3 regions of the Silvania sp. genome follow, and region 1 is predicted to be linked to each of the others. Evidence: predicted binding sites of a transcription regulator. Region 1 holds the regulator's gene; each other region holds the start of a gene.
What was found. The regulator sigma-54, encoded in region 1, starts transcription at its own class of promoters, with help from an activator protein. The targets are predictions, from matches to a motif close to GTTGGCACANNTTTCGCTNT.

Region 1 (10,108 bases):
CATCCGGGTGCGTTCCGGCCTGCTGGCCGTCGAAGTGTTAAACCTGATGCAGTCCCGCCACATCACCTCCGTTATGGTTGCCGATGGCGACCAGTTGCTGGGTGTGGTACATATGCATGATCTGCTGCGCGCAGGCGTAGTGTAATGAAGGATAAGACAATGAGTAATGCGGGTGCATCCCTTGCAACCTGTTATGGCCCGGTCAGTACGCAGATGATGGCGCAGGCAGAAAACATTCGCCTGTTGATTCTGGATGTGGATGGTGTTCTGTCCGACGGTTTGATTTATATGGGTAATAATGGTGAAGAGCTGAAGGCCTTCAACGTGCGCGACGGCTATGGTATTCGCTGCGCGCTCACTTCTGGCATAGAAGTTGCCATTATTACCGGGCGTAAGGCTAAACTAGTAGAAGATCGCTGCGAGACGCTGGGTATTACCCATCTTTACCAGGGACAATCCGATAAGATGGTCGCTTTCAGGGACTTAGTTGGTAAACTGGCTATCGCCCCGGAAAATGTCGCTTATGTTGGCGATGACCTAATTGACTGGCCAGTAATGGCAGAAGTGGGTCTAAGCATCGCCGTTGCCGATGCCCATCCGCTATTGATCCCGCGTGCTGACTATGTCACCCGCATTGACGGCGGCCGCGGCGCAGTCCGGGAAGTGTGCGACCTGTTGTTGCTGGCGCAAGGTAAGCTTGATGAGGCCAAAGGGCAATCGATATGAGTAAATCCAGACGTTGGGTGATTATTCTGCTTTCGCTTGTCGCACTTGTACTGATTGGCGTAAACCTCGCTGACCGGGACGACGCGCAAGCGCCGACGGTGAACACCAACGACCCAACTTATAAAAGCGATCACAGCGATACGGTGGTTTACAGCCCGGAAGGCGCCCTGAACTACCGCCTTATCGCTCAGCACGTTGAGTATTTTTCCGAACAGGGTGTGTCGTGGTTTACCCAACCGGTGATGACCACCTTTGATGCCAATAAAATTCCGACATGGTCGATTAAATCAGACCGGGCAAAACTGACGAATGACCGTATGCTTTATCTGTATGGTCATGTTGAAGTGAATGCGCTGACCGCTGACTCACAGCTGCGCAAAATCACCACCGATAACGCTCAGATTAACCTTGTGACTCAGGATGTGACGTCGCAGGATCTGGTTACGTTATATGGCACCACATTTAATTCCAGCGGTCTGAGAATGCGCGGGAACTTACGCAGCAAGAACGCAGAGCTGATTGAAAAGGTTAGAACCTCTTATGAAATTCAAAACAAACAAACTCAGCCTTAATTTTATCATCGCCAGCGCGCTGCTGGCCGTCAGCCTGCCCGCGCTTGCTGTAACGGGTGATACCGAGCAGCCGATCCATATCGAGTCCGACACACAGTCACTCGATATGCAGGGTAATATAGTGACCTTTACCGGCAATGTCGTGGTGACCCAGGGTACCATCAAAATCAACGCCGACAAGGTTGTTGTCACCCGTCCAGGCGGCGAAGACGGGAAAGAGGTCATTGATGGCTATGGTAACCCGGCCACCTTCTATCAGATGCAGGATAACGGTAAGCCCGTCAAAGGCCGCGCTTCGCAGATGCACTACGAACTGGCGAAGGATTTCGTCGTCCTGACCGGGAATGCGTTCCTGGAGCAGCTCGACAGCAATATTAAAGGCGACAAAATCACCTACCTGGTGAAAGAGCAAAAAATGCAGGCCTTTAGCGAAAAGGGCAAGCGTGTCACGACCGTACTTGTTCCATCGCAGTTGCAGGACAAAAACAACAATCAGGCTCCGGCACAGAAAAAGAGTAACTAATTCGTTATGGCAACATTAACTGCAAAGAATCTCGCCAAAGCCTACAAAGGCCGCCGCGTAGTGGAAGATGTCAGTCTGACCGTCAACTCCGGCGAAATTGTCGGCCTGTTGGGTCCTAACGGTGCGGGTAAAACCACCACCTTTTACATGGTGGTCGGGATTGTGCCGCGCGATGCGGGTAACATCATTATTGATGATGAAGACATCAGCTTGCTGCCCCTTCACGCGCGTGCGCGCCGTGGCATCGGTTATTTGCCGCAGGAAGCCTCGATTTTCCGACGCCTGAGCGTGTTCGACAACCTGATGGCGGTCCTGCAGATCCGTGACGACCTGTCTGCGGAACAGCGCAACGATCGCGCCAATGAGCTGATGGAAGAGTTCCATATCGAGCATCTGCGCAACAGCCTCGGTCAGGCGCTTTCCGGAGGTGAACGTCGCCGCGTGGAAATTGCCCGCGCGCTGGCCGCCAACCCGAAATTTATCCTGCTGGATGAACCCTTCGCGGGCGTTGACCCCATTTCCGTTATCGACATTAAACGCATTATCGAGCATCTGCGCGACAGCGGCCTTGGTGTACTCATCACCGATCACAACGTCCGTGAAACGCTGGCGGTATGTGAACGTGCTTATATCGTCAGCCAGGGCCATCTTATTGCCCACGGTACACCGCAGCAGATCCTTGAAGACGAGCATGTTAAGCGCGTGTATCTTGGGGAAGACTTCAGACTCTGATAGGGTAGAAGTTTAGTCTCGCGTAAACGGAGAAAAATGCTCTGAACATGAAGCAAGGTTTGCAATTAAGGCTCAGCCAACAGCTGGCGATGACACCGCAGTTACAACAGGCCATTCGTCTGTTGCAACTGTCGACGTTAGAACTCCAGCAGGAACTTCAGCAGGCACTGGACAGTAACCCCCTGCTCGAGCAAACCGATCTTCACGAAGAGATAGAAACCCAGCAGCCTCAGGACAAAGAGGCCCTCGACACGGTTGAGGCCCTTGAGCAAAAAGAGATGCCTGACGAGCTTCCGCTCGATGCCAGCTGGGATGAAATCTACACCGCCGGAACACCGTCCGGCACACGTGCAGACTACCAGGACGATGAACTCCCCGTCTATCAGGGTGAAACCACCCAGACGCTTCAGGATTACCTGATGTGGCAGGTGGAGCTGACACCGTTTTCCGATACCGATCGTGCCATCGCCACCTCGATAGTCGATGCCGTCGATGAGACGGGCTATCTGACCGTCTCGCTGGACGACATTCTTGAGAGCATTGGCGATGATGAGCTTGAACTTGAAGAGGTTGAGGCGGTACTGAAGCGCATTCAGCGTTTCGATCCGGTCGGTGTCGCCGCCAAAGATTTACGTGACTGCCTGCTTATCCAGCTTTCCCAGTTCGCTAAAGAGACGCCGTGGCTTGAAGAGGCGCGCCTGATCATCAGCGAACATCTGGATCTGCTGGCGAATCATGACTTCCGTTCGCTGATGCGCGTTACCCGGCTGAAAGAAGATGTGCTGAAGGAAGCGGTGAATCTGATCCAGTCGCTTGATCCGCGTCCAGGTCAGTCTATCCAGGCCGGTGAACCCGAGTACGTCATTCCGGACGTGCTGGTGCGCAAGCACAACGGTCTATGGACCGTGGAGCTCAACGCCGACAGCATTCCGCGTCTGCAAATCAACCAGCAGTACGCGTCAATGTGTACCAGCACGCGCAACGACTCCGATAACCAGTTCATTCGCAGCAACCTCCAGGAGGCGCGCTGGCTGATTAAAAGCCTCGAGAGCCGCAATGACACGCTGCTGCGCGTAAGCCGCTGCATCGTTGAGCAGCAGCAGGCGTTTTTTGAACAGGGTGATGAGTATATGAAACCGATGGTGCTGGCCGATATCGCCCAGGCCGTCGAAATGCATGAATCGACGATTTCCCGCGTGACAACGCAGAAGTATCTGCACAGCCCGCGCGGTATTTTTGAGCTTAAGTATTTTTTCTCCAGCCATGTGAGTACCGAAGGCGGCGGCGAAGCCTCGTCGACGGCTATTCGGGCGCTGGTGAAGAAGTTGATCGCCGCGGAAAACCCCGCGAAACCACTGAGTGACAGTAAGTTGACCACCATGCTGTCCGAACAAGGTATCATGGTCGCACGCCGCACTGTTGCGAAGTATCGAGAGTCTTTATCCATTCCGCCGTCTAACCAGCGTAAACAACTGGTTTGACACAACCGATAAGGAAGACACTATGCAGCTCAACATCACTGGACACAACGTCGAAATCACAGAGTCCTTGCGCGATTTTCTTAACACCAAATTCGCCAAGCTTGAACAGTATTTCGAGAGGATCAATCAGGTCTACATTGTGTTAAAAGTGGAAAAAGTGACTCATATCTCGGATGCGACCCTGCACGTCAACGGGGGTGAAATCCATGCCAGTGCGGAAGGGCAGGACATGTACGCGGCTATCGACGGCTTGATTGACAAGCTGGCCCGGCAGCTAAACAAACATAAAGATAAACTGAAACAACACTAATTGTCCGGGCTGTTAACGGGTGCAGGACGGCCTGTTGTGAAACACAACGGGCCCTTTGTACAGTTAGCGCTTAGGTGAAATTATGATGAATAACGATTCCACTCTACAACTGAGCAACGTCCTTAATCAGGAATGTACCCGCAGTGCGGTTCACTGCCAGAGCAAAAAACGTGCGCTGGAGATCATCAGTGAACTGGCCGCAAAACAGCTGGGCCTGCCATCGCAGGTGGTGTTCGAAGCCATTCTGACCCGCGAGAAAATGGGCAGTACCGGCATCGGCAACGGCATCGCCATTCCACACGGCAAACTGGAAGAAGATACCCTGCGTGCCGTGGGCGTGTTTGTGCAGCTTGAAACGCCGATCGCGTTCGATGCCATTGATAACCAGCCGGTCGATCTACTGTTTGCGCTACTGGTGCCCGCTGACCAGACAAAAACGCATCTGCACACGCTCTCGCTGGTGGCCAAACGACTGGCGGATAAGACCATCTGTCGTCGTCTGCGCGCGGCACAAAGCGATGAAGAGCTCTATCAAATCATTACGGAAACAGAAGGCAATCAGGGTGATGCGTAATCGGGCGATGGCGTTGACATCTGCAGTCCTGAGGAGAAACGGTACATGGTGCTGATGATCGTCAGTGGTCGTTCAGGTTCAGGGAAGTCAGTGGCCCTGCGAGCACTGGAAGATATGGGCTTTTACTGCGTGGATAACCTGCCGGTTGTCCTGCTGCCCGACCTGGCGCGGACGCTGGCCGAACGGCAGATTTCTGCCGCGGTCAGTATTGACGTGCGCAACATGCCTGAATCGCCAGAAATCTTTGAGCAAGCGATGAGCAGTCTGCCGGAGGCGTTTTCACCTCAGCTGCTGTTCCTTGATGCCGATCGCAATACGCTGATCCGCCGCTACAGCGATACCCGTCGCCTGCATCCGCTCTCGAGTAAAAATCTGTCGCTGGAAAGCGCGATCGATCAGGAGAGCGATCTGCTGGAGCCGCTGCGCTCCCGGGCCGATCTGATCGTCGATACCTCGGAAATGTCCGTCCATGAGCTGGCAGAGATGCTGCGTACGCGCCTGCTGGGCAAACGCGAGCGTGAACTGACGATGGTGTTCGAGTCATTTGGCTTTAAGCACGGCATTCCTATCGATGCGGACTATGTATTTGACGTTCGCTTTTTGCCGAACCCGCACTGGGATCCTAAGCTGCGTCCGATGACCGGCCTCGACAAGCCGGTGGCCGCATTCCTCGACCGACATACTGAAGTGCATAACTTTATCTATCAGACGCGCAGCTACCTTGAACTTTGGTTGCCCATGCTGGAGACAAACAATCGCAGCTATCTGACGGTGGCGATTGGCTGTACCGGTGGTAAGCACCGTTCGGTTTACATTGCTGAGCAACTGGCTGACTATTTCCGCTCACGCGGTAAAAACGTGCAGTCTCGTCATCGTACGCTGGAAAAACGCAAAACATGACCGTAAAGCAGACCGTTGAAATCACCAACAAGCTGGGCATGCATGCCCGCCCGGCGATGAAGCTGTTTGAACTGATGCAGGGTTTTGACGCGGAAGTGCTGCTGCGTAACGACGAAGGCACCGAAGCGGAAGCCAACAGCGTGATTGCCTTGCTAATGCTGGATTCCGCCAAGGGTCGCCAGATCGAAATTGAAGCTACCGGCCCACAGGAAGAAGAGGCGCTGGCTGCCGTTATTGCGCTGTTTAACGCCGGGTTTGATGAAGACTAATGCAGGTTATGCGCCTGCATATACCCTTCTCCGCCTAGCTGGCGCATCTGGCGCATGATCCACGCCTGACGGCTGCGCACGTAGCCGGATGGCGTACCGGCCTTAAAGCGAATCGGATTGGGCAACACCGCCGCCAGCAGCGCGGCCTCTGACGGCGTCAGACGACTTGCCGGTTTACGAAAATAGCGCTGTGATGCCGCTTCAACGCCAAATATGCCCTCGCCAAACTCCGCAATATTCAGGTACACCGTCAGGATGCGCTTTTTGCTCCACACCGTTTCGATGCCCAGCGTCAGCCCGGCCTCCAGTCCCTTACGTACCCAGCTGCGCCCATCCCACAGAAACAGATTTTTCGCCGTCTGCTGAGACAGCGTCGACGCCCCGCGGATCCGGCTCGCATTATGCTCGTTATGCGCTAAGGCCTTTTCAATTGCGCCGACGTCAAAGCCCCAGTGATCGGGAAACTTCTGATCTTCTGCAGCAATGACCGCGAGCCCCATCCACGGGGAGATCTCATCCATACTCACCCAGTCTGAATGGGCAACATAGCTGAAATCCCCGCTCAGCCAGCGGCTCAGCTGGCGCTCAATCATCACCGCCGAAAAGGGCACCGGCAGAAAGCTAAACAGGGCAATACCGCCACCCCAGAAGACCGCCAGCATCAGCAAAATGCGCACGACCATCCGTCTCATCCAGCCTGCTCGCGGGCGTTTCAATCTCATTCAGCCAGCACCAGCACACGAGCCACCAGCTTCTCAATGCCACCTGCAGCTTCGGCAATATCTTGCGCCAGCATATAGGCGGGGGTGGTGACGATTTTGTTGTCCTCGTCGACCACGATATCTTCCACCGGGCACGGGATATGCTCCCCGCCCATGTCTTCGATCACTTCGGCGGTATCAATATCGGTGCCGATGGTCAGACGCAGCGGAATATCAAAGATTGCCGGCAGCATTGCCGGTGCAATACAGATGAAGCCCAGCGGTTTACCTGCGGCATGCATCTGCTGCGTCAGGCTTTTTAAATGGCTGTCGACCTGACAGGCGCTGCCCTCGCGGGCAAAATCGCTGAGATTTTTTGCCGCACCAAAGCCTCCCGGCACAATCAGCGCATCCAGCTCATCTGCACGGGCCTGGTTAAGAGGACGAATCTGTCCGCGCGCGATCCGCGCCGCTTCGATCAAGACGTTCCGGCTTTCCGCCATTGGCTCGCCGGTGAGGTGATTAATGACATCCGACTGGGTTCGATCCGGTGCGAAGCAGACGGCTTGTGCCCCGCTGCGTGCCAGTGCCAGCAGCGTCAGGACCGCCTCGTGGATTTCGGATCCATCGTAAACGCCGCAGCCGCTCAGTATTACGCCTACTTTTTTCATCCTGTCGATCCCTCTGAACTATGTTACACGCCCATTAATAATTCTGATTAAAACGGTATGCTTCACACATTTAACTGATTCATGTAACAACTTATTTAAGATTTGCTATCTTAACTGCTTACGGCCTGAATTTTGAGGCTACGCCCATCTGCTACAAAATAACAATTAAGGCGCAGCCATAATTTCCCTGGTGTTGGCGCAGTATTCGCGCACCCCGGTTTAGCCGGGGTCATTTTTTTCTGCTGTCCACCCACGCTTTCAGCACCGCCACGTCGTTCTGCCACTCCTGCTTCATCTCTTCAACCCATTCACCAACGTTATCAGACCATGCCGGTAAATCGGGTGACTGGATTTGCTGACCCAGCTGCTGCAGATGACGCAGGCCAATAGAGCCCGCCGCGCCTTTGATCTTATGCCCTTCTTCGACGATCCCTTTTTGATCGCGCGCCGTCAGATTTGACTCCAGCACGTTCAAATACCCCGGCATCATCTTTTCGAACATGGCGACACCGTCAGTGATCAGCTTCGGACCGACTAAATCGATGTACTGCTCAAGCATGGTGATATCCAGTAAGGACTGCGCTTTTTCGGTATCTACTGTCGTCATGGTGCTCTCCTCTTCATCACGGGTGTCCCAGAATTTCTTGATCATCGCGGTTAATGCCGGAACCGCCAGCGGTTTGCTCAGCACGTCGTTCATCCCGGCATCCAGATACTCTTGTTTATCCTTCAGCACATTGGCGGTCAGCGCCACCAGCGGCGGTAGCTCGTCCTGGGCGTAGCGTTGCGTCAGCTCGCGGGAAATATCCAGCCCGGTCATATCCGGCAGCTGGATGTCCAGCAGCACAAGGTCATATTCCCCCGGGGTGAACATCTCCAGCGCAGCTTTACCGGTCATCGCCACATCCACGCTGCTGCCAAGCTTCTCCAGCACCGAACGCGCGACAATCACGTTCAGCTCGATATCTTCAACCAGTAGCACGTGCAGCGCGGGCAGCGGCATCTCATCCTGGTCAAAGGTATCTTCCACCTCTTCAGCTACCGCAGGGGCATTAATGCTGAGCGTAAACAGCGAACCTTTGCCAGGATTGCTGGTGACGGTAATATCTCCGCCCATGCTCTTGGCTAATCTGCGCGAGACGGCCAGACCAATGCCGGTGCCGGTGGCGGGCTTGCCGCCCTGGCTGTCCTTCACCTGATAATACATGGCGAAGATCTTGTCCTGCTCTTCCTGCGGAATACCGATCCCGGAATCTTCCACTTCGAACTGCAGCATCTCGCCCTCGCCGTAGCGCACGCGCACCGCGACCTGACCACTCTGGGTAAATTTGACGGCGTTGCTGATCAAATTCCACAGGATCTGGCGCAGACGCGTACCGTCCGTCACCACTTTATGCGGCAGCGGCAGCGTTGGATCCAGCACAAAGCGCAGCCCTTTCTGCTGGGCCTGCAGGCCGGAGAGGTTTTCCAGATCCGCCAGGAAGCTGGTGAAGTCTATCGGCTGGTTATCCAGCTGGACTCTGCGCCGCTCCATCTTATCCATATCGATGATATCGTTGAAGATATTACCCAGAGTAACCGCCGAGACGTGAATGGTTTTGAGGTATTTTTCCTGCTCGGCCGTCAGATCGGTATCCAACAGAATGCGGCTCAAGCCGACAATACCGTTGAGTGGCGTGCGCAGCTCGTGGCTGATGGTCGAGATAAAGGTGGTTTTGTCGCGGCTGGCGCGCTCCAGCGCATCCTGATAGCGCTTGCGTTCGGTAATATCGCGGCCAAAGCCCATCAGCCCGTGGCGCTTCCCGACGCGATCGTAGTAAGGCACTTTGCGAATTTCGAAGCAGGCTTTACGCCCATCCGGGTAGTCGAGCCACTGCTCGTAGGTCAACGAAACGTTATGGCGGAACACCTTCTCGTCGGTTTCGATCACTTTGGCCGCCGCCTCTTCCGAATACACATCCTGCGGCCGCAGGTTAACCAGCTGTTTTTCGCTCTTGCCGGTCAGCAGTTCCATTGCCCGGTTGCAGCCGGAGAACTCTTTATCTTCATTGCGATAAAAGACCAGGTCAGGCGAAGCATCGAGAAACGAGCGCAGGAAGGAGGATTGCTGTTCGAGCTGAATTTGCGTCTGCTCGCGTTCGATCATCTCGACCCTGAGCTGTTCCAGCGTGGACTGGCGCTCGGCCTCGGCCTTTACGCGATCGGAGATTTCCTGATTGAGCTGGGCAATGTTGTCCTTCAGCTGCACGTTAAGCTTCAGGTCGCGCTCGCGCATCTCTTCGAGCTTTTCCACCACCCGGGTCAGACGCTGGCGGGACTCTTCCAGCTGCTCCACCACCACCGACAGGAAATAGACCGCCCACGGGGTGATCAGCAGACCAAAGAAAATGGAGCGAATAAGGTCGATGCTCTCGACCTGGCCATGCAGCACCATGGTGATGGCCATCTGTACCACTATCGCCAGCACCACCAGCGCCAGGGCCAGCAGCAGGGAGAAGCGCACCAGGCCAAGCTTCATCATCAGATCGACATAGTATTGCGCCAGTAACCGAATTTGCTTCATAGGGGATCTCTTCACGACGTTATCGCACAATCATACGCAAATTCCAGGCAAGGCGTTGAAGGTTGTGCGAAAAAGTGAGGTGTCAA
Region 2 (10,108 bases), on a different contig from region 1:
GTTTATCAGGGCTATTGCGTTTAAGGGGGAGAGACTGGATGGCGACGCCTGGCGCGTCTTGATGATTGATACCCAGAAATGGGTGGGGGCCCTGCCAGCTACATCCCGGCACACACGTCGTCTGCCTTGGCTGCTTCCTTCCGGATCTGACCTGGTAAACAGAGTAGCGTTGCGGGAGAACCAACAGAGCCCCCATTGAGAGCGTTGTTAACCAACGCGCTGGCGCATTATCACTGTACAGGATAGCAAATGCAAGTTAACCGCGTCCGGGTGATGGTTTATTACCCAAAACGTTTACAGAGTGCGCGCTTTCTTCCCATCTGGTCAGGTAATCCTTATTCTTAGGCTCCACACAGGAGTAAAAATGGACCAGCACGATACTTTTCCTCAGCGAGTCTGGCAGATAGTGGCCTCTATCCCCGAAGGCACGGTGACCACTTACGGCGAGGTTGCACGTCTTGCGGGTTCACCGCGTGCGGCGCGACAGGTCGGAGGCGTACTAAAACGTCTGCCGGAAGGCAGCACCCTCCCCTGGCATCGGGTGGTTAACCGCAGCGGTGCCATTTCCTTAACCGGCCCGGATCTCCAGCGCCAGCGTCAGGCGCTGCTGTCTGAAGGGGTGCAGGTTTCGGGGAGTGGGCAGATAGATTTGCTGCGCTACCGCTGGCGCTATTGAACCGCCCCTCACAATGAGGGGCGTACGAGTTAAAGCTGGGTCGGGGCAGGCGTTGACGAAGACGGATTAACCTGGGTTGGTGAGGTCGAAGGAACCGTATTGACGGCTCCGCCGGATGGCTGAAGCGGGAGCTCAGTCTGCTGAACGGGCACCAGCACCAGATCGGTTTTCGTACCGCCCTGATTAATGACCGGCTTCACGATATCGGTCATCAGCACAACCTTGTCGTTTACGCTGATCGCCGCACTCAGCAGGATACGCGCGTTAGGCTGGACATCTGCCGGGTTAAACGGCAGTTCAAATTTAAACGGGGCTTGCTTACCTTCAGTACGCGTCGCGCTCTGCGCCAGCACTTTTGACGGGGAATCCGCCAGCGAAGCGTCAGATAAGGTCACGGTTAATACCGCATCCGGTGGCAATGCCACTTTCTGACGGATCCAGATCGTACCTGAAACATTTGGCTGCTGAATAACGGGCGCCGTCGTCGCGGCAGAAGTGTTAGGGTTTGGCGCTGGCGTCTGAATGTCTGCACTTTTATCCGCACAGGCAGAAAGAGCAACCGCTACCGCTAAACCACTTAACATGTGCACGAGTTTCATTGAGTTCTCCTTATCATCAATGCACCAGCGGGATCGATACCGCCAGATGAGTGGCTAACATAAAGATAACGAAAGTAAGTGTGGCACATAGCAATTATTTATGCCTGGAATCGCCTCGTTATTCAGATTATTGCACCCATCGGACCACTTGCTATTCTGCGTTATACTCTGCCTATCTTTCGCCACGGCGTATTCATTGAGGACGACTATGAGTCAAGCACTAGGCAATCTGCTGACATTATTAAACCTGGAAAAAATTGAAGAAGGACTCTTTCGGGGACAAAGCGAAGATTTGGGTCTGCGCCAGGTTTTTGGCGGCCAGGTTGTAGGCCAGGCCCTTTATGCCGCCAAAGAGACGGTACCGGAAGACCGTCTGGTGCATTCGTTTCACAGCTACTTCTTGCGCCCCGGTGACAGCCAAAAACCGATCGTGTATGACGTTGAAGTCCTGCGCGATGGCAACAGCTTCAGCGCCCGTCGCGTTGCCGCCATCCAGAACGGCAAACCGATTTTCTATATGACCGCCTCTTTCCAGGCGCCAGAGCCGGGATATGAGCATCAGAAAAGCATGCCGCCTGCGCCAGCGCCGGACGACCTGCGTTCAGAAACCGACATCGCCCGCGCGCTGTCGCACCTCCTGCCCCCGCAGCTTAAAGAGAAGTTTCTCTGCGATAAACCGCTGGAGATCCGCCCGGTTGAGTTCCATAACCCGATGAAGGGGCACCCTGCTGAGCCCGCACGTCAGGTGTGGATCCGCGCAAACGGCACGGTTCCGGAAGACTTCCGCGTCCATCAGTACTTGCTCGGCTATGCCTCGGACTTCAACTTCCTGCCGGTTGCCCTGCAGCCGCACGGGGTCGGTTTCCTTGAAAAAGGCATGCAGGTGGCGACCATCGACCATTCCATGTGGTTCCACCGTCCGTTCAATATGAACGAATGGCTGCTGTACAGCGTGGAGAGTACCTCGGCGTCGAGCGCGCGCGGATTTGTTCGCGGTGAGTTCTATACCCAGGAGGGTGTGCTGGTGGCATCGACGGTGCAGGAAGGGGTAATGCGTAACCGGGGATAAAAGCATGCGGTCTGATGCCCTCACCCCGGTCCTCTCCCACAGGGAGAGGGTGCAAAGAAGAAAACGGCAACCTTCAGGTTGCCGTTTGCTTTTACTTAAGCGTTGTACGCGTTCTCGCCGTGGCTGTTGACGTCCAGACCTTCGCGTTCCTGCTCTTCCGGAACACGCAGACCCACCGTCATGTCCGCCAGTTTGTAGCCGATAAAGGCGACCACACCCGACCAGACTACCGTGATAGCGATACTTTCCAGCTGGACCAGAACCTGATGACCCATGCTGACACCTTCTGCGTAACCCACGCCGCCCAGCGACGTTGAGGCGAAGATACCGGTCATGATGCAGCCGATGATGCCGCATACGCCGTGCACACCAAACACATCACAAGGGTCATCAACGCGCAGTACACGTTTCAGTGCGGTTACGCCCCACAGACCCGCCAGACCCGCCACCAGACCGATGATCAACGCCCCGCCGACACCCACAAAGCCACAGGCTGGGGTGATACCGACCAGACCGGCAATCGCACCAGAACAGGCACCCAGCAGGGAAGGTTTACCGCGCACGGTCCACTCACCGAAGATCCACGCGAGGATTGCACCTGCGGTCGCCACGACGGTGTTCACGAATGCCAGCGCAGCGATTTCGTTAGCGGCACTTGCGGAACCGGCGTTAAAGCCAAACCAGCCGAAGTAGAGGATCGCGGTACCGGTAAAGACCATCGGCAGGTTGTGCGGTTTGAAGGCTTCTTTGCCAAAACCGACGCGTTTGCCAATCAGGTAAGCACCCACCAGGCCCGCCACCGCAGCGTTGATGTGAACAACGGTACCGCCTGCAAAGTCCAGCGCACCGTGTGCGGCCAGCAGACCACCACCCCAGACCATATGCGCCACCGGCACATAGGAGAGCGTCATCCATACCACCACGAAGATCAGCACCGCGGAGAAACGAATACGTTCCGCCAGCGCGCCGACAATCAGCCCGACGGTGATACAGGCGAAGGAGCCCTGGAACGCCACGTGAATGTACTGATAGAAGCTACCCATCACGGCGGTCAGTTCGATATTTTTCAGCATTGCCCAGTTAAAGCTGCCGAAGAAGGCATTGCCTTCACCGAAGGCCAGCGAGTAACCGTAGACCACCCACAGCACGCAGACCAGCGCAAAGGTCACGGTCACCTGGGTGAGCATGGAGAGGACGTTTTTGCCGCGGATCAGGCCGCCGTAAAACAGCGCAATCCCCGGAATAGTCATAAACAGCACCAGCGCGGTGCAAATCATCATAAAGGCGTTGTCGGCTTTGTCGGCCACCGCAGGGGCAGCCATTGCCAGTCCTGGCAGCAGTGCCAGAGACCCCAGACCTGCTTTAAGTGTTGTTGTGTTCATCTTTTTGATCCCTATCACTGTGTGCCAGGTGTTTTACAGTGCCGCTTCGTCGGCTTCACCCGTACGAATGCGAATAACGCGTTGCAGCTCAGCAACGAAAATTTTGCCGTCGCCAATTTTGCCGGTGTAGGCTGCTTTACTAATCACGTCGATAACTTCATCCAGCTGATCGTCGGCAATCGCCACGTCAATCTTCACTTTTGGCAGGAAGTTGACGCTGTATTCGGCGCCGCGATACAGCTCCGCATGCCCCTTCTGTCGACCAAAGCCTTTCACTTCGGTGACGGTCAGACCCTGAATACCCATGGAAGACAGCGCTTCACGCACGTCTTCAAGTTTGAATGGTTTGATTACCACGGTAACCAGCTTCATATATCCCCTCCAGTCAGAATTCGGTATTGGCTTGCGAACAGATCAGGTATTGCAAGCGGTGTGCCAAAAGTGAAAAGAGCGGGAATACGAGGCGTCGCGAATAACTGGCGAAAAAAAACGCACCATGACAGTGCATGATGCGTTTCATTTTTGCACCAACCGTTTCAGCGGCCGGTAAGTTGCCTGTTTTTAGTGCATCAGGCGCTGAGCGACTCCTCCCGCACACTGGCGGCCAGCTCTTCACCTGCCAACTGCAGCTGATACATCTGCCAGTAACGGCCTTTCGCCTCAAGCAGTTGCTTGTGGGTGCCGCGCTCAACCGCTTGCCCGCGATGAAGCACCAGAATGGTATCCGCCTCTACAATTGTCGACAGGCGATGGGCTATGACGACCAGCGTGGTGTGCTCGCGCACCGCCGCCAGCGCCTGCTGGATGGCTTGTTCGGTACCGGAGTCGATGCTGGCCGTTGCTTCGTCGAGGATAAGCACCTGCGGGGTGTCAATCAGGACGCGAGCCAGCGCCAGAAGCTGCTTTTGCCCGACCGACAAATTATTACCCTGCTCGCCCAGTCGGGTGTGAATGCCGTCGTGCAGGCCGCGTGCCAGCGCCGCCAACTGGACTTTTTCCAGCACTTCCCACACCTGCTCCTCCGTAAACGGGCGGCCCAGGGTGACGTTGGCAAAGAAGGTATCGGCCAGTACCACCGGATCCTGCTGCACCATCGCCACCCCTTTACGCAGCGTAGCGTGACTCAGGGTCTCCAGCGGGCGACCGTCCAGACGAATTTCGCCTTCGGTCAGCGGGTAGTAACCCATCAGCAGGCTCGCGAGGGTGCTCTTCCCGCTGCCGGTATGCCCGACCAGTGCGACAAAACTGCGCGACGGCACCGTCAGGTTGATATCCTGCAGCACCAGCCGATCCTCGCGATAGGCAAAGGAGACATTCTCAAACTCGATAGTGCCGCTTTGCAGGTCGCGATTATCATTCCCGTAGGCCTGACGCGGTCGGTCCATCAGCTCAAAGACGCGCTCACCGGCGACCACTGCCTGCTGCAACATCGACTGCTGGGTGGTCAGCTCGATCAGCGGTTCATTAAGCCGCCCCAGATAGCTAATAAAGGCATACAGCACGCCAACCTCAATGGTCCCGCCTGCGGCGAAGCCAAACTGCATCAGCAAGCCGCACAGCACCAGTGCAGAGAACAGGCTTAACAGCGGGCGCAGTAAAAAACCGTCCAGCCGCAGCGTCTGCATGCGGGCCATATAGTGCGACCGGCTGGCCTCACCCATTCGCTCGCCAAATCGCGCCTGCTGACGGAACTGCTGAATGACGCTCATACCGTTGATGACTTCGTTAAAGCCATCGTTGATATCCGCCAGATAGGCGCGCATACGCCGCACAATCGGAGTGCTGTAACGCTGATAGATGATCATCACGATCATTACCGCCGGGAAGATCGCCATCGCCACCAGCGCCATTCGCCACTCGAGACTGAACATCGCCACCAGCATGGCCCCCACCAGCGCCGCACTGCGCAGCACCGTCGCCACCACCGTGACGTACAGATCGCGGATCACTTCCGTATCGTTGGTGACGCGGGAGATAATTTGCCCGACCGGCTGAGTGTCAAATTCACTCAGCGGCTGGCGAAGCGCGGCATCCATCACGTCGGTTCGCAGCTGTTGCACCACCCCGACGGCGGCCTGGTTAAACAGCAGCGACTGGACGTAATGCAGCCCGGCCGCCAGCAGCTGCAAGCCGATATAAGCGACCGCCAGCCCGACGACAAGCCCCAGCGGCAAATAGCTTTTGGCCACCATATTGTCGATAAAGTAGCTGATCAGCAGCGGACCGCTCACTTCGGCAATCGCGGCGACCCACAGCAGCACCACCGCCAGCGACAGCGGTTTGCGCCACGGCGAACCGTAGGCCAGCAGGCGCTTAAGGGTTGGCCACAGCTGGGAAAAACTACGCATCGGCGGCCTCCTCGTTGATTTCCGGCGCGTCATCGAGGGCCGCTTCCAGTTGCTGATAGCGATACATATCGCGATACCATCCTGGCTGTTCAGCCAGCTGTTCATGCTCGCCGCGCTGGGCAATGTGCCCGTGCTGCATCACCAGAATTTCATTGGCTTCGGTCAGGGCCGACAGCCGATGCGCGCTGATGATCACCGTACGCCCTTCTCCCCACTGGCGCAAATTGTGCAGGATCTGATGTTCGGTACGTCCGTCCACAGCAGAGAGCGCATCGTCCAGCAGCAGGATTTCGGCATTCAGCAGCAACGCGCGGGCGATGGAAATACGCTGTTTCTGCCCGCCGGAGAGCATCACGCCCCGCTCCCCGACCTCGGTTTCATAACCCTGCGGCAGGCGCAGGATGTCTTCATGCACGCTGGCGAGGCGGGCCACGTGCTCGATCTCTTCCCGGGTCGCCTGCGGGCAACCCAGCGCAATGTTGTTGCCGACGGTATCCGAGAACAGGAATGGCGTCTGGCTGACCACTGCCAGACGGCTGCGCCAGCTGTCTAACTGCAGCTGCGTGAGCGGGATATCGTGGAAGCGGATCTCACCCTGATCGATATCAAAATGGCGCTGGATAAGCGACAGCACGGTGCTTTTCCCGGCGCCCGTCGGGCCGCAGATGCCCAGCATTTGCCCCGGCTGCAGCGTAAAGTGCAGGTTTTCGAGCGTAGGTTGTTCGCTGTGCGGATAGGCGAACGCGCGAATAGCCACGTTCAGCTCGCCGCGCCCTTCCGGCACCGTTTCGCTGCCGTCATTCACTACCGGCGCTTCGGCAAGCATGGCGCGTATGCGGCTGTAAGCGGCGCTCCCGCGCTCAACAATGTTAAACATCCAGGCCAGAGCCAGCATCGGCCAGATCATCAGCCCCAGATACATGGCAAAGCTGGTCAGCTGCCCGAGCGTCAGGGAGCCGTTAATCACCATCCAGCTGCCACCGCCAATCGCCAGCAGGTTGGCGGTGCCGATGGCGATATAAATAGTGGGATCAAAGCGGGCATCGATGCGGGCCACGCGCAGGTTTTTGGCGCCGGTATCAGCAGCATCGGCGGCAAACAGCGCCGACTGGCGATCTTCCAGGCCAAAAGCTTTGATCATCCGGATGCTGGTCAGGCTTTCCTGGGTTCGATCGTTCAGGGATGAAAACGCCGCCTGCGCCAGCTTGAAGCGCTGATGCAATTGATCGCCATAGCGTTTGATCGCCAGCGCCATCAGCGGCATCGGCAGCAGGGCCAGCAGCGTCAGCTGCCAGCTGATTTGGGTGGACATCACGATCAGCACCGCACAGCCCATCACCAGCGAATCCACCAGCGTCAGCACCCCTTCCCCAGCGGCAAACACTACCCGGTCAACGTCATTGGTGGCGCGGGCTATAAGATCGCCGGTTCGGTGGCGCAGATAAAATTCCGGGTGCTGGCGGCTAAGCTGACGATAAAAATCTTCCCGCAGTTCTACCGCAAGCTGATAGGAGGCACCAAACAGCAGCACGCGCCAGACGTAGCGCAGCAGATAGACGACGATGGCGGTCAGCACAAGCGTGCCAATCCACATCATCACCCGTGCGGTGGTGTAGTGCTGTTCGGTCACGCCATCCACGACGTAGCCCACCACTTTTGGCGGGATGAGCTGCAAAATGGCAATGATAATAAGCAGGGCCACTGCGCCGAGGTAGCGTTGCCACTCCCGGCGAAAGTACCAGCTTAACTGAGCAAATAATCGCACGCGGTCTATTCCTGAGGATTGTAATCCGGCAGTTATTCAATAGGTAAGGCGGTGGTGTATTTTATCTGTTCCATCGCGAAGCTGGAGGTGACATTCGACAGACCGGGCACGCTGTTCACCAGCCGTTTATAGAAGTCATCATAGCGTTTCATGTCCGCCACCTGAACGCGCATCAGGTAGTCGTATTCGCCCGCCATGCGCCAGAAGCCCAGCACTTCCGGCATATCGGATACCACGGTAACGAACCGGCAGTACCAGTCACTGCTGTGATGCTGCGTTTTTATCAGAACAAACGCGGTCAATCCAAGCCCCAGTTTTTCGGGATCCAGCAGGGCCACGCGTGCCAGCAGGATACCTTCATCTTCAAGGCGCTTTAAGCGTTTCCAGCAGGGTGTGGTGGTCAGATTAACGGCATCCGCAAGCGCCTGCAAAGAGAGGGTGCAGTCACTTTGCAGCAAGGACAGCAGCTTACGGTCAATTTTATCTAGCATACCCACCCCGCAGAGAAAATTTTTCTCCTGACATTGTATTTTAAAGGTCAGATAGCAACAATTTTTTCTGTGCTTTTCGCTATGCTGGGCACAAAATGACAAACGGATTACTGTGATGAATAGCACCTGGGTTAAACACGCCATCAGCGAAATTAATGCCGATTATCAGCGCTCGGCCGATACACACCTTATTCGCCTTGCTCTGCCGGGGTTTGCGGGTATTCAGCTCTATCTGAAAGACGAAAGCACTCACCCTACCGGCAGCCTTAAACACCGTCTGGCGCGTTCGCTGTTCCTGTACGGGCTATGTAACGGCTGGATCAATGAAGGCACCACCATTATTGAATCGTCATCCGGTTCAACCGCCGTCTCTGAGGCCTATTTCGCGCGTCTGCTGGGCCTGCCCTTTATTGCCGTGATGCCGTCCTGTACCGCTAAACGTAAGATCGAACAGATTGAATTCTACGGCGGTCGCTGCCACTTCGTAGAGAGCGCCTGCGAAATCTATGCCGCCTCAGAGATGCTGGCCCGCGAGCTGAATGGCCACTATATGGACCAGTTCACCTTCGCCGAACGCGCGACGGACTGGCGCGGCAATAACAATATTGCCGACAGTATCTTCCGTCAGATGCAGAGCGAACCTCACCCGGTGCCCGCCCATATCGTAATGAGCGCCGGTACAGGCGGGACTTCAGCCACCATTGGCCGCTATATTCGCTGTCAGGGCTACGATACACGCCTGATGGTAGTTGATCCGCAAAACTCGGTGTTCCTCGACTACTGGCAGCAGCGCGATCTCTCCCTGCGCAGCCCGGTGGGCAGCAAAATTGAAGGGATTGGCCGCCCGCGCGTCGAGCCGTCGTTTATTCCCGATGTGGTCGACGAGATGCTGCGGGTGCCGGATGCCGCCAGCGTTGCCACCGCCCACTGGCTGGAAACGCAGCTGGGCCGCAAGGTGGGCGCCTCTACCGGCACCAACATGTGGGGCGCGTTACAGCTGGCCGCGCGGATGCGCGAGGCGGGGCAAACTGGCTCCATCGTTACCCTGTTGTGCGACAGCGGTGAGCGCTACCTCGACACCTATTACAACGCAGAGTGGGTAAAGGCTAACATTGGCGATGTGACGCCGTGGTCAGCAGAAATTGCCCGACTGCTAAAATAAAAAAAGCCAGACATTCGTCTGGCTTGCTGGAAGGGTCTCACTATTCGGGGGAATAAGGAAGATCGGGTGTGTCCAGCCAATGAGTTAGAAAATGGGACACTGCTTCATTACGGCAGTGTCCAATAACCGGCAAATGCGAGAGTTCAGCCATCAGCTGCGGCATCGCATTGCCCATAATCAAGCCGCGGCCGACGCTGCCCAGCATCTCCCGGTCATTCATGGCATCACCAAACGCCATGCACTCCTGCATACTGAAGCCGAGATGGTCGCTCAGCACCGCCAGGGCGGAACCTTTGTTGCATCCCACCGGCAGCACTTCCAGGCAATCCAGCGCGGAGAAGGTCAGGTGCGCGCGGCTGCCCAACGCCTCGTTGAGCTGAATGCGCAGACGGCACAGATCGTCGTGATCGCTGCAAAAACAGATTTTGGTTACCGCGTGGGCCGGGATCCGGCGCAGGTCGGTCAATTGATACTGGAAGCCGCTGTAAACATGCGCCTCGAGCAGGGCCGGAATTTCCTGGCCGGTCAGCCAGCCGGTATCGTTAAAAACGTGGATGCTGGCCTGAGTGTCCCAGCTGGTATGCAAGACCTGTTCGGCAACGTCCGGCGCCAGATC
Region 3 (10,108 bases), on a different contig from region 1:
CTGGCCACCAGTTCATGGTGCGCCGCCTGATACTTCACCTGATCTTCGTTTTCGCCTTCTTCAAACACCAGCCCGGCACCGGAGAACGGGCTGTGCAGCATGATGTTGATTTCGTTGAAGGTCAGCCAGTACTTCACCAGCCCGTTAAATTCTTCGAAGCAGGTGCGTGCATAGCGGGCAAAGAAGTCGATCATCTTGCGGTTGCGCCAGGAGCCATACTCGGTCACCAGGTGCATCGGCACGTCGAAGTGACACAGCGTGACCAGCGGCTCGATGTTGTACTTTTTGCACTCCTCAAAGACCGCGCGATAGAACGCAATCCCGTCTTTATTTGGTAGCGGCTCGTCGCCATTCGGATAGAGACGGCTCCAGGCAATCGAGGTGCGAAACACCGTGAAGCCCATCTCGGCCATTAAGGCGATGTCTTCTTTATAGCGATGGTAAAAATCAATCGCGTCGTGGCTCGGATAAAACTCGTCCTCACGCAGCGCAAAGCGTTTTTCCTTACCGACTTTTACCGCCAGGCGGTTAGCGCCATGGGGGATCATGTCGACGGTGGTCAGGCCCTTGCCGCCTTCACGGTACGCACCTTCACTCTGGTTGGCGGCCAGTGCGCCGCCCCATAAAAATCCTTGTGGAAAAACAGACATTCTTACCTCGCTAGTCAAATTATGCGCGTGCTTCTGTGGTCTGGACCGGCGCGGTTTGAAGCGCCCGCGCTTTCTCGGCTTCATCTTCAACCGGGATATCTTCAAAGCCCAGCATCAGGGTCAGCACGAAGGAGAGCACCACCGCCAGCGCCATCACCCCAAACACCCAGACGATGGTCATCGGATTGGCCGGGTCGAAGAACTGCACGCTGGTAAACAGGCCCGGTGCCGCCATCGAGTGGCTGGCAAGACCGGCGATCCCGGCGACCGCGCCGCAGATAAAGCCGCTGATCAGGCTCGCAATTAATGGGCGTTTCAGACGTACCGCCACGCCGTACAGCGCCGGTTCCGAGATCCCCGCCATGATGGCGGAAGCTGCCGCCGCCAGCGCGGTCTGGCGCAGTTCCGGGTTTTTGGTTTTCCAGGCGACCGCCAGCGATGAACCGCCGAGCGACAGGTTGGCACCGATTTCAGATGGCATGACCATCCCTTCTTTGCCGGTTTCGGCAATGGTCTGAATGATAGTTGGGGTAAACACGCGGTGCATCCCGGTCATCACCAGCAGCGGCCACAGTGCGCCCATGATGGCGACGGACAGCCAGCCCAGATAGTCGTGAATGGTGTAAACCAGCGCGGAGATAGCACTACCGATCCAGATCCCCAGCGGTCCGATCAACACAATGGCGAGTGGGGCGGCGATCAGCACGATCAGCATTGGCTTGAGGAAGTTTTTAGTCACCGCCGGGGTGATCTTATCTACCCAGCGTTCGATATACGACAGGCACCAGGTCATCACCAGCGCCGGGATCACCGTGTAGGTGTATTTCACCGCCGTCACCGGGATAAAGGCGAACTCAACATGCTCGCCCTGCGCCGCTTTGGCCATCAGCTCGATAAAGCTCGGATGCACCAGCACGCCCGCAATGGCAATCGCCAGCGACATGTTGGTTTTGAATTTCACTGCGGCAGACGCAGCCACCATCAGTGGCAGGAAGAAGAACGCCCCGTCGCCGATTACCGTCAGAATGGTCAGCGTCGGTTCGCCTTTGGTCAGCACGCCGGTCATCTCAAGGATCATCGCCAGTAGTTTGACCATTGAACCACCGATGATCGCCGGGATCAGCGGGGACATGGTGCCGATCAGGGCATCAAGGATCCCTGCGCCCACGCGTTTAAACGTCATCTTTTGTGGCCCCTGCGGCACGGCAGGTTGCAGGTCGGCAGGCAGCAGGTTCACCACTTCGCGGTACGCCTGGGAAACGGTATTCCCGATGATCACCTGGCACTGGTTGTCGTTACGCACCACGCCCAGCACGCCGCTGATGCTTTTCAACGTGGCGCTGTCGATCAGGCTCTCGTCCTTCGCCACAAAGCGCAGTCGGGTCATACAGTGGGTGACAGCGACGATGTTGTCTTTGCCGCCGAGCGCGCTGACAACGGCATCTGCCAGCGCAGCATAATTTTTGGCCATCGGGTTATATCCTGTTTTATCAGTAAGGTACGTCTTCATCAGGTGGGCGATGAAACTTATATAGGAAACCGGTTCCACAAAATCATGAAGAGTTTCTCATGATCAAACAAGATCACATTTTGGTCATTTTTTATAATCGTGATGACGATCACCTAACGCGCGACAAAGCGCAGTATTCGCGCTGCGACAATTTTCACGGGGTGCAGTACACTGCCGCTCATTGGTTTCAGACGGAACAGATTATGACCACGATGCTGGAAGTGGCGAAGCGGGCAGGGGTCTCGAAGGCGACGGTTTCCCGGGTGCTTTCGGGCAATGGCTACGTGAGCCAGGAGACAAAAGACAGGGTATTTCAGGCGATTGAGGAGAGCGGCTATCGCCCGAATTTACTGGCGCGCAATCTGGCGACCAGGCGCACGCAAACCCTCGGGCTGGTGGTGACCAACACCCTCTATCACGGGGTCTATTTCAGCGAGTTGCTGTTCCACGCAGCCAGAATGACCGAAGAAAAAGGGCGGCAGCTGATCCTCGCCGACGGCAAGCACAGCGCCAGTGAAGAGCGTGAAGCGATTCAGTATCTGCTGGATATGCGCTGCGATGCGATCATCATCTACCCGCGTTTTCTCAGCGTCGATGAGATGGACGAGATCATCGACAAGCACGAGCAGCCGGTGCTGGTGCTGAACCGACGCTTGCGCAAGCACAGCAGCCACTGCGTCTGGTCGGATCATAAAGCCTCCAGCCAGGCGGCGGTGGCGCAGTTAATCGGGCAGGGCCATCGGGATATTGCGTTTATTACCGGCTCACTCGATTCACCTACCGGGATTGAGCGTCTCTCCGGCTATAAAGACGCGCTTGCTGCAGAGCGGATCCCGCTGCGTGAATCGCTGATTGTCGAAGGCAAATGGACCCCGGCCAGCGGCGCTGCAGGGGTGACGGAACTGCTGGCGCGCGACGAGACCTTTACGGCGCTGGTGGCCAGTAACGACGACATGGCGATTGGCGCCATTAAGCAGCTGCATGAAAGCGGAGTGGCCGTACCTGGCGAGGTGTCGGTGGCCGGGTTCGATGATATCGCGATGGCGCCATACGTGATCCCAGCGCTCTCAAGCGTGCGGGTGCCGGTCACCGAGATGGTGAAAGAGACCATCAGCCGGGTGATCTTTATGCTCGATGGCGGGGACTTTACTTTCCGGCAGACCTTTGACGGGGAGCTGATCCTGCGTGATTCGGTGATGCCCGGCCCGCATCGCTGATCTTACGGCGTGACCGCCGGTGTCCGGCATAAAAAAGCCCCGGGACATCGGGGCTGCGAAAGGCAAAATCGGACAGGCATACAACAAAAGAGTGATCGAGCTTGAGGGTTAAACAGGTAATGATTTCAGCAGGGCGAAAGCCTCCTTCATGCGATCTTCACTGACCACAAAGGCGCGCAGGTTGCCTTCGGCATCGGCGCCTTTTGCCACCATACCCTGCGGCTCAATGGCGATCTGCCAGGTCAAATCTTTGCGCTGGGTTTCACCCGCCAGATGCAGAGGCAGTTCCGGCGTTTTCACCTTCACCAGCATCGCGGGCAGTTTCAACGGCGCGCTGCCGCCGAGCAGGTTCTTTGCCAGGTACATGGCGCTGAGTTGAATCGGTTGCAGGAATGGCAACACCTGACCGTTAATTTCGGCGCAATCTCCCAGGGCATAGATATCCGGCTGCGTGGTCTGCAGATAGCTGTCGACCTTCACGCCACGGTTTACCTCTGCACCCGCACGCCGGGCCAGCACGGTTTCGGCCCGCAGCCCGGTGGCGGCAATCACCGCATCCACTTCGATGCAGCGGTCGCGATCCAACATGGCGCAAATCCCGTTCCCGGTTTGGGTCAGGCTGTGCAGCTGGGATTTCAGCTGCAGGTGCACGCCCATATCGGTCAGCCGATGTTGTAAGCGACTGCTTACTTCGGCTGGCATAAGCGCAGACAGGATGCTGGCAGCATGGTCAACCAGGGTAACGGCTTTCCCGGCCCGGCAGAAATCCATCGCCAGCTCGGTGCCGATCAGACCCCCGCCGACAATCATCACCCGCCGCGCATCGCGCAGGGTGGTTTCGCAGGCGCGGTACTCGGTCTGGCTGTTCAGGGTGAGCATCAGCTCGCGGCCTTCGACCGGCGGAACAAAGGCCGCTGCGCCGGTTGCCAGCACCAGTTTGTCATATGACCACTGGGTGTCTTTTGCTTTCACCACATGGGCGGCGGCGTCGATTTCCGTTACCCAGCTGTAAGGGAACAGGCGCAGGTTGTACTCCTCGGCAAACTCCCCCGCCGTCTGGCGGGTGAGGTCGTCGGCACGCTGACTCTGACTGATGACGTGGCTCAAGTCTGGCTTGCTGTACTCGTCCATGCTGTCGGCGGCGATCAGCGTCAGCGGGACGTTTGCATCCTGTTTACGAATGTTTTTCACCAGCTGGCGAGCGGCAAAGCCCGAGCCGATAATCACGATGCCGTGGTTCATTTTGCCTCCGATGCCAGTTCGTCGAAGACGTCTTTACCCAGGGAGCATTCAGGGCACAGGAAGTTGTCTGGCACCTGGCTCCACGGAGTGCCTGGCTGTACATCCTGCATTGGCTCGCCAACCGCCGGATCGTAGATCCACTGGCAGACGCTGCACTGCATGCAAGGGCCGAGATCCGCAGCGGCCGCTGCGGCACAGGCGCACTCGTCCTGCTGTTGAGCCGAGGCAGTGGTGGTCGCTGCTGGCAGCGGAGCGAGTGCCCACTGACGTGCAATGTCACGGCCGTGCTGACGGCAGATTTCCAGCGCGTCGATATCCGGGCGCCATTTCGCTTTCAGGCTCAGGGACATCTCAAAACCGGCATCCTGCAAACGGGTGGACAGACGGTCTACCGCACCGCCGCTCCAGCCGTGGGAGCCGAATGCGCTGGCGCGTTTGTTGCGAAAGCGCAAACCGGTCATCTCTTCAACCAGGCCCGCAATTTTTGGCATCATCACGTTGTTCATGGTGGAGGTTCCCACCAGCACGCCTTTAGAGCGGAAGACGTTAGTCAGGACCTCGTTCTTATCGCTGCGCGCCACGTTGAAGATTTTCACCGCCACGTTGGGATCCACTTCGTTGATGCCCTGAGCAATGGCGTCGGCCATCATGCGGGTATTGTTGGACATGGTGTCGTAGAAGACGGTGATGCGATCTTCCTGATAGTCAGCGGCCCATTTCAGATACATTTCAACGATCTGGGTTGGGTTCTCGCGCCATACCACACCGTGGGAGGTGGCAATCATATCCACCGGCAGGTTAAAGCCGAGGATTTCAGTAATTTTTGGCGTGACCAGACGGCTGAACGGGGTCAGGATGTTGGCGTAGTAACGCTGGCACTGTTCGAACAGCTCAGTCTGATCCACTTCGTCATTGAACAGACGTTCGTCGCAGTAGTGCTGACCGAAGGCGTCGTTACTGAACAGCACCGCGTCGCCGGTCATGTAGGTCATCATGCTGTCAGGCCAGTGCAGCATTGGGGTTTCAACGAAGATCAGCTGTTTGCCGTTACCGATATCCAGGGCGTCACCGGTTTTCACGATGTTGAAATTCCACTCCGGGTGATGGTGATGACCATTGATGGAGTCGATAGCGTTAGCGGTGCAGTAAATTGGGGTGTCCGGGATGCAGGACATCAGTTCGGTCAGCGCACCGGCGTGATCTTCTTCGGCGTGGTTAATGATGATGTAATCGATATCGGCCAGGTCGATTTCGCTGCGCAGGTTCTGCACGAATTCACGGCTGAATTTATGATCGACGGTGTCGATCAGCACGTTTTTCTCTTCACGAATGAGGTAGCTATTGTAGCTGCTGCCGCGCAGGGTTTTATATTCAGTTCCGTGGAAATCACGTACTTCCCAGTCACGTTGACCGACCCAATGAATATTGTTTTTAACCAGAATAGACATAGCAACCTCGAAAATAATTAAGCGAATGGGGATAAAGATATTTTTCTTATTGCAGCTTGCGTGCCAACTTTTTAAGTGATTGATTTTTATTGTTTTTAAAAATAATAACGCTTAATGGGTAGTCAATTTGACTGTCATTGATATAGTCAATATGACAAGATGCATTGTCAGAATGACAGCGAGGCGAAAATGAGTTTTTCAGTTGAAGTGCTGGCGGGGATCGCCATTGAGTTGCAGAGCGGTATCGGCCATCAGGATCGTTTTCAGCGCCTGATCTCGACCCTGCGCCATGTGCTGGATTGCGATGCATCGGCGCTGCTGCGTTATGAAGGGCGGCAGTTTATTCCGCTGGCTATAGACGGGCTGGCGCAGGATGTTCTCGGGCGGCGATTTACCCTTGAGGGACATCCCCGACTGGAGACCATCGCCCGCGCCGGGGATGTGGTTCGCTTTCCTGCCGACAGCGATCTGCCCGACCCCTATGACGGACTCATTCCCGGCCAGGAGAGCCTGAAAGTGCATGCCTGTATCGGCCTGCCGCTGTTTGCCGGGCAACATCTTATTGGCGCGCTGACCCTCGACGGCATGTCGCCGGATCAGTTCGACACCTTCAGCGACGAAGAGCTGCGGCTGATTGCGGCGCTGGCTGCCGGGGCGCTGAACAATGCATTGCTGATTGAGCAGCTGGAGAGCCAGAACAGCCTCCCCGCCAGCCCGACGGCGTTTGAGCAGGTGGCGCACACTGAGATGATCGGCCTGTCACCGGGCATCATGCAGTTGAAGAAGGAGATTGAGATAGTCGCCGCCTCCGATCTTAACGTACTGATCGAAGGGGAAACCGGCACCGGTAAAGAGCTGGTGGCGAAATCCATCCACGAGGCCTCGCCGCGCGGCGTGAATCCACTGGTCTATCTGAACTGTGCCGCGCTGCCGGAGAGCGTCGCCGAGAGCGAACTGTTCGGTCACGTCAAAGGGGCGTTTACCGGGGCGATCAGCAACCGCAGCGGCAAGTTTGAAATGGCTGACAACGGCACGCTGTTCCTCGACGAGATTGGCGAGCTGTCGCTGGCGCTGCAGGCCAAGCTGCTGCGCGTGCTGCAGTATGGCGATATCCAGCGGGTGGGCGACGACCGCAGCCTGCGGGTTGACGTCCGGGTGCTGGCGGCCACTAACCGCGATCTGCGTGAAGAGGTGCTGGCCGGGAATTTCCGTGCTGACCTGTTCCACCGCCTGAGCGTGTTTCCGCTTTCGGTACCGGCGCTGCGCGAGCGGGGCGAGGATGTGGTGCTGCTGGCGGGCTTTTTCTGCGAGCAGTGCCGGTTACGGATGGGCTTATCCCGGGTGGTACTCAGCCCTGGTGCCCGCACCCATCTGATGAGCTACGGCTGGCCCGGCAACGTGCGCGAGCTGGAGCATGCGATCCACCGCGCCGTGGTACTGGCGCGGGCCGCGAGGTCGGGCGATGAAGTGGTGATCCACGCCCGCCATTTTTCCCTGCATGATGAGAGTACGCCTGCGACGATGTCGGAAATGCCAGAACCGCAGGTGACGAATCGGAACCTGCGTGATGCCACGGAAGATTTTCAGCGCCAGATGATCAGCCGGGCGCTGGAGCAGAACAGCCGCAGCTGGGCAGCGAGCGCAAGGGCGCTGGAGACAGACGTCGCCAACCTGCACCGGCTGGCAAAACGTCTGGGGCTGAAGCCTTAAATGATGCCTGCCTGGTAGAAATCCTGCAGGTTAATGGCCCCGCACAGGCAGCCATTGTCATCCACCACCGGAGCGGCGGTAATTTTGCGCTTCATCAGCAGCTCTTTGGCTTCTATCGCGCGGCTGTCGGCATTCAGGGTCAGGCCGCCGCGGGTCATGGCGTCGCTGACGGCGATCTCCAGTTTACCGCCGCCCACCAGCCAGCGACGCAGGTCGCCGTCGGTGAACACCCCTTTGACCTGATGGTGTTCATCGCAGACCGCCACCAGCCCCAGCCCGGTACGGCTCAGCTCCAGCATTGCGTCCATTACGCTGGTATTCAGCTTCACCTGCGGGATGGCGTCATCGGTGCGCATCAGGTGATGCACTTTATTCAGCAGACGCGCGCCCAGCGCCCCGGCCGGATGGGAGCGGGCAAAATCTTCTTCGTTAAAGCCCCGGGCCTGCATTACTGCCATTGCCAGCGCATCGCCCATCATCAGCGTATTGACGGTGCTGGAGGTCGGCGCCAGGTGCATCGGGCAGGCTTCGCGTTCGACTGAAATATCCAGTGTCGCTTTGGCAGCCAGCGCCAGCGGCGAGCGGGATTTGCCGGTCATCGCCAGCAGCGCGACCGATTTTTCCTGCAGGCGCGGGAGGATAAGATCCAGCTCTTTCGCCGAACCGGAGTAGGAGATAAACAGCAGCACGTCGCGGCTTTCAATCATCCCCAGGTCGCCGTGCAGCGCTTCCGCCGGATGGACAAAAAAGGCCGGGGTGCCGGTGCTGGCAAGCGTTGCGGCAATCTTCTTGCCGATATGGCCGGATTTACCAATGCCCGCGACAATCACTTTGCCTTCACACTGAATGATGGTGTTGGCGGCCAGAACAAAATCATCACCCAGCCTTTCCGGCAGGCGGCTGGCTTCCTGCAGTTCCAGCATCAGGGTTTGACGACCTGCGTTGATCAGAAAATCACTCATCTCTCTCTCCGGTTACGATCACGTTGATTCCTTTCTCTTCCAGCGCTTTCTTGAACGCCGGATCGATACCTGCGTCGGTGATCAGCGTATCGACGCTTTCAAGGGCACAGACAATATTAGGGCTTTTGCGGCCAAACTTCGACGAGTCTGCCATCAGGATCACCTCCCGGGCGGCATTGCACATGGCTTTGCTGACGCTGAAGACTTCGTTGAAGGTGGTGACGCCCGCGTTGAGATCGATGCCGTCGGTGCCCATAAACAGGCGGTCAAAGCTGAAATGGTCGAAGGCGTTTTCTGCCAGCTGGCCGTGAAACGATGCCGATTTTTTGCGGAAGGTGCCGCCGGGCATCAGAAGAGTTTGTTCGTTGTCGAATTCCGCCAGCGCGTTGACGATGTGCAGGCTGTTGGTCATCACCGTGATGTTATTAAAGCGACTCAGCATCGGCACCATCTGCAGCACCGTGCTGCCCGCATCGAGAATGATGGAATCACCGTCATGGATAAACTTCACTGCGGCATCGGCGATCAGCGCTTTCTGCTGGGTATTGATCAGCGTTTTGTGGTCGATCGGCGGATCGGCTTCGTCTTTATTCAGCACCACGCCGCCATAGGTTCGGATCACCGTTCCGGCGTTTTCCAGGATCACCAGATCCTTGCGGATGGTGGTACCGGTGGTATCAAAGTGGTGGGCCAGATCCTCGACTGAGCACTTTCCCTGCTTTTGCAGATGCTCAAGAATGGCCGCCTGCCGCTGGCGTGGTTTCATAGACGTTGAGTTCCTTATGTTGCGAAATGATAATTTCGCAAGCTTATAACGTTCACAACGAAATTATCCATGTTTCAATTTAAGCGCTAATGATAGTGCATTCTGACAGAGTGGATCATGGGGAAAGATCACACCAGGCTCTAATTCCCGCAGGGGAAGGCCGTTGAGTGCTGCAATTTTCACCGGACGGGCGAAGACCGTCAGCCCGCGCATCATCAGGGCGTCGCAGACCCGGTCGTCGTCATCCAGCGCGATGGCAATCACCACCCGCGGTTTAAAGCGCCCGCCGGAACGGCCCACGCCGACGCGACCGCGCTGGCAAAGGGCGTCGAAGGCGCGATTAAAGCGGTGGATTTGCCAGCCGCCGAGTGCCAGCTGGCAAATCCAGGCTATAGCGGCGACGGTAATAAGGGTGGTGACCATGTGTGGCTCCTGGGTGATTAACAGATCCCCCTCCCTGTGGGAGAGGGGGCGTGAGGGCATCTGGCCGCGCGATCAGAACATGACCTGCCCACCGGTAACATTGATCGACTGCCCGGTGCAGTAAGACGCTTTTGGGCTGGCATAAAACAGCAGCATGTTCAGCACATCCTGGTAGTCGCA

Region 2: glnK (P-II family nitrogen regulator) is a predicted target of sigma-54. The motif match lies at 4,147-4,166, and genes of this name have one in related genera.
Region 3: norV (anaerobic nitric oxide reductase flavorubredoxin) is a predicted target of sigma-54. The motif match lies at 6,116-6,135, and genes of this name have one in related genera.

The regions. Positions count from the first base shown of each region.
Region 1 is NZ_JBOGBT010000002.1:3,476-13,583, forward strand. It holds gene kdsD (arabinose-5-phosphate isomerase KdsD) at 1-145, shown strand, start outside; gene kdsC (3-deoxy-manno-octulosonate-8-phosphatase KdsC) at 160-726, shown strand; gene lptC (LPS export ABC transporter periplasmic protein LptC) at 723-1,298, shown strand; gene lptA (lipopolysaccharide ABC transporter substrate-binding protein LptA) at 1,267-1,821, shown strand; gene lptB (LPS export ABC transporter ATP-binding protein) at 1,828-2,553, shown strand; gene rpoN (RNA polymerase factor sigma-54) at 2,601-4,034, shown strand; gene hpf (ribosome hibernation promoting factor) at 4,057-4,344, shown strand; gene ptsN (PTS IIA-like nitrogen regulatory protein PtsN) at 4,427-4,918, shown strand; gene rapZ (RNase adapter RapZ) at 4,964-5,818, shown strand; gene npr (PTS phosphocarrier protein NPr) at 5,815-6,087, shown strand; gene mtgA (monofunctional biosynthetic peptidoglycan transglycosylase) at 6,084-6,779, opposite strand; gene elbB (isoprenoid biosynthesis glyoxalase ElbB) at 6,806-7,459, opposite strand; gene arcB (aerobic respiration two-component sensor histidine kinase ArcB) at 7,689-10,022, opposite strand.
Region 2 is NZ_JBOGBT010000063.1:8,699-18,806, reverse strand. It holds RNA gene ffs (signal recognition particle sRNA small type) at 90-186, opposite strand; gene ACRDD5_RS12180 (MGMT family protein) at 365-676, shown strand; gene ACRDD5_RS12175 (YbaY family lipoprotein) at 706-1,275, opposite strand; gene tesB (acyl-CoA thioesterase II) at 1,484-2,344, shown strand; gene amtB (ammonium transporter AmtB) at 2,440-3,726, opposite strand; gene glnK (P-II family nitrogen regulator) at 3,760-4,098, opposite strand; gene ACRDD5_RS12155 (SmdB family multidrug efflux ABC transporter permease/ATP-binding protein) at 4,296-6,074, opposite strand; gene ACRDD5_RS12150 (SmdA family multidrug ABC transporter permease/ATP-binding protein) at 6,067-7,839, opposite strand; gene ACRDD5_RS12145 (Lrp/AsnC family transcriptional regulator) at 7,872-8,330, opposite strand; gene ACRDD5_RS12140 (PLP-dependent cysteine synthase family protein) at 8,443-9,492, shown strand; gene cof (HMP-PP phosphatase) at 9,533-10,108, opposite strand, start outside.
Region 3 is NZ_JBOGBT010000035.1:9,992-20,099, reverse strand. It holds gene ACRDD5_RS06265 (6-phospho-beta-glucosidase) at 1-650, opposite strand, end outside; gene ascF (PTS cellobiose/arbutin/salicin transporter subunit IIBC) at 670-2,121, opposite strand; gene ACRDD5_RS06255 (LacI family DNA-binding transcriptional regulator) at 2,364-3,377, shown strand; gene norW (NADH:flavorubredoxin reductase NorW) at 3,486-4,619, opposite strand; gene norV (anaerobic nitric oxide reductase flavorubredoxin) at 4,616-6,067, opposite strand; gene norR (nitric oxide reductase transcriptional regulator NorR) at 6,257-7,777, shown strand; gene gutQ (arabinose-5-phosphate isomerase GutQ) at 7,774-8,739, opposite strand; gene srlR (glucitol operon DNA-binding transcriptional repressor SrlR) at 8,732-9,505, opposite strand; gene gutM (transcriptional regulator GutM) at 9,569-9,928, opposite strand; gene srlD (sorbitol-6-phosphate dehydrogenase) at 10,001-10,108, opposite strand, start outside.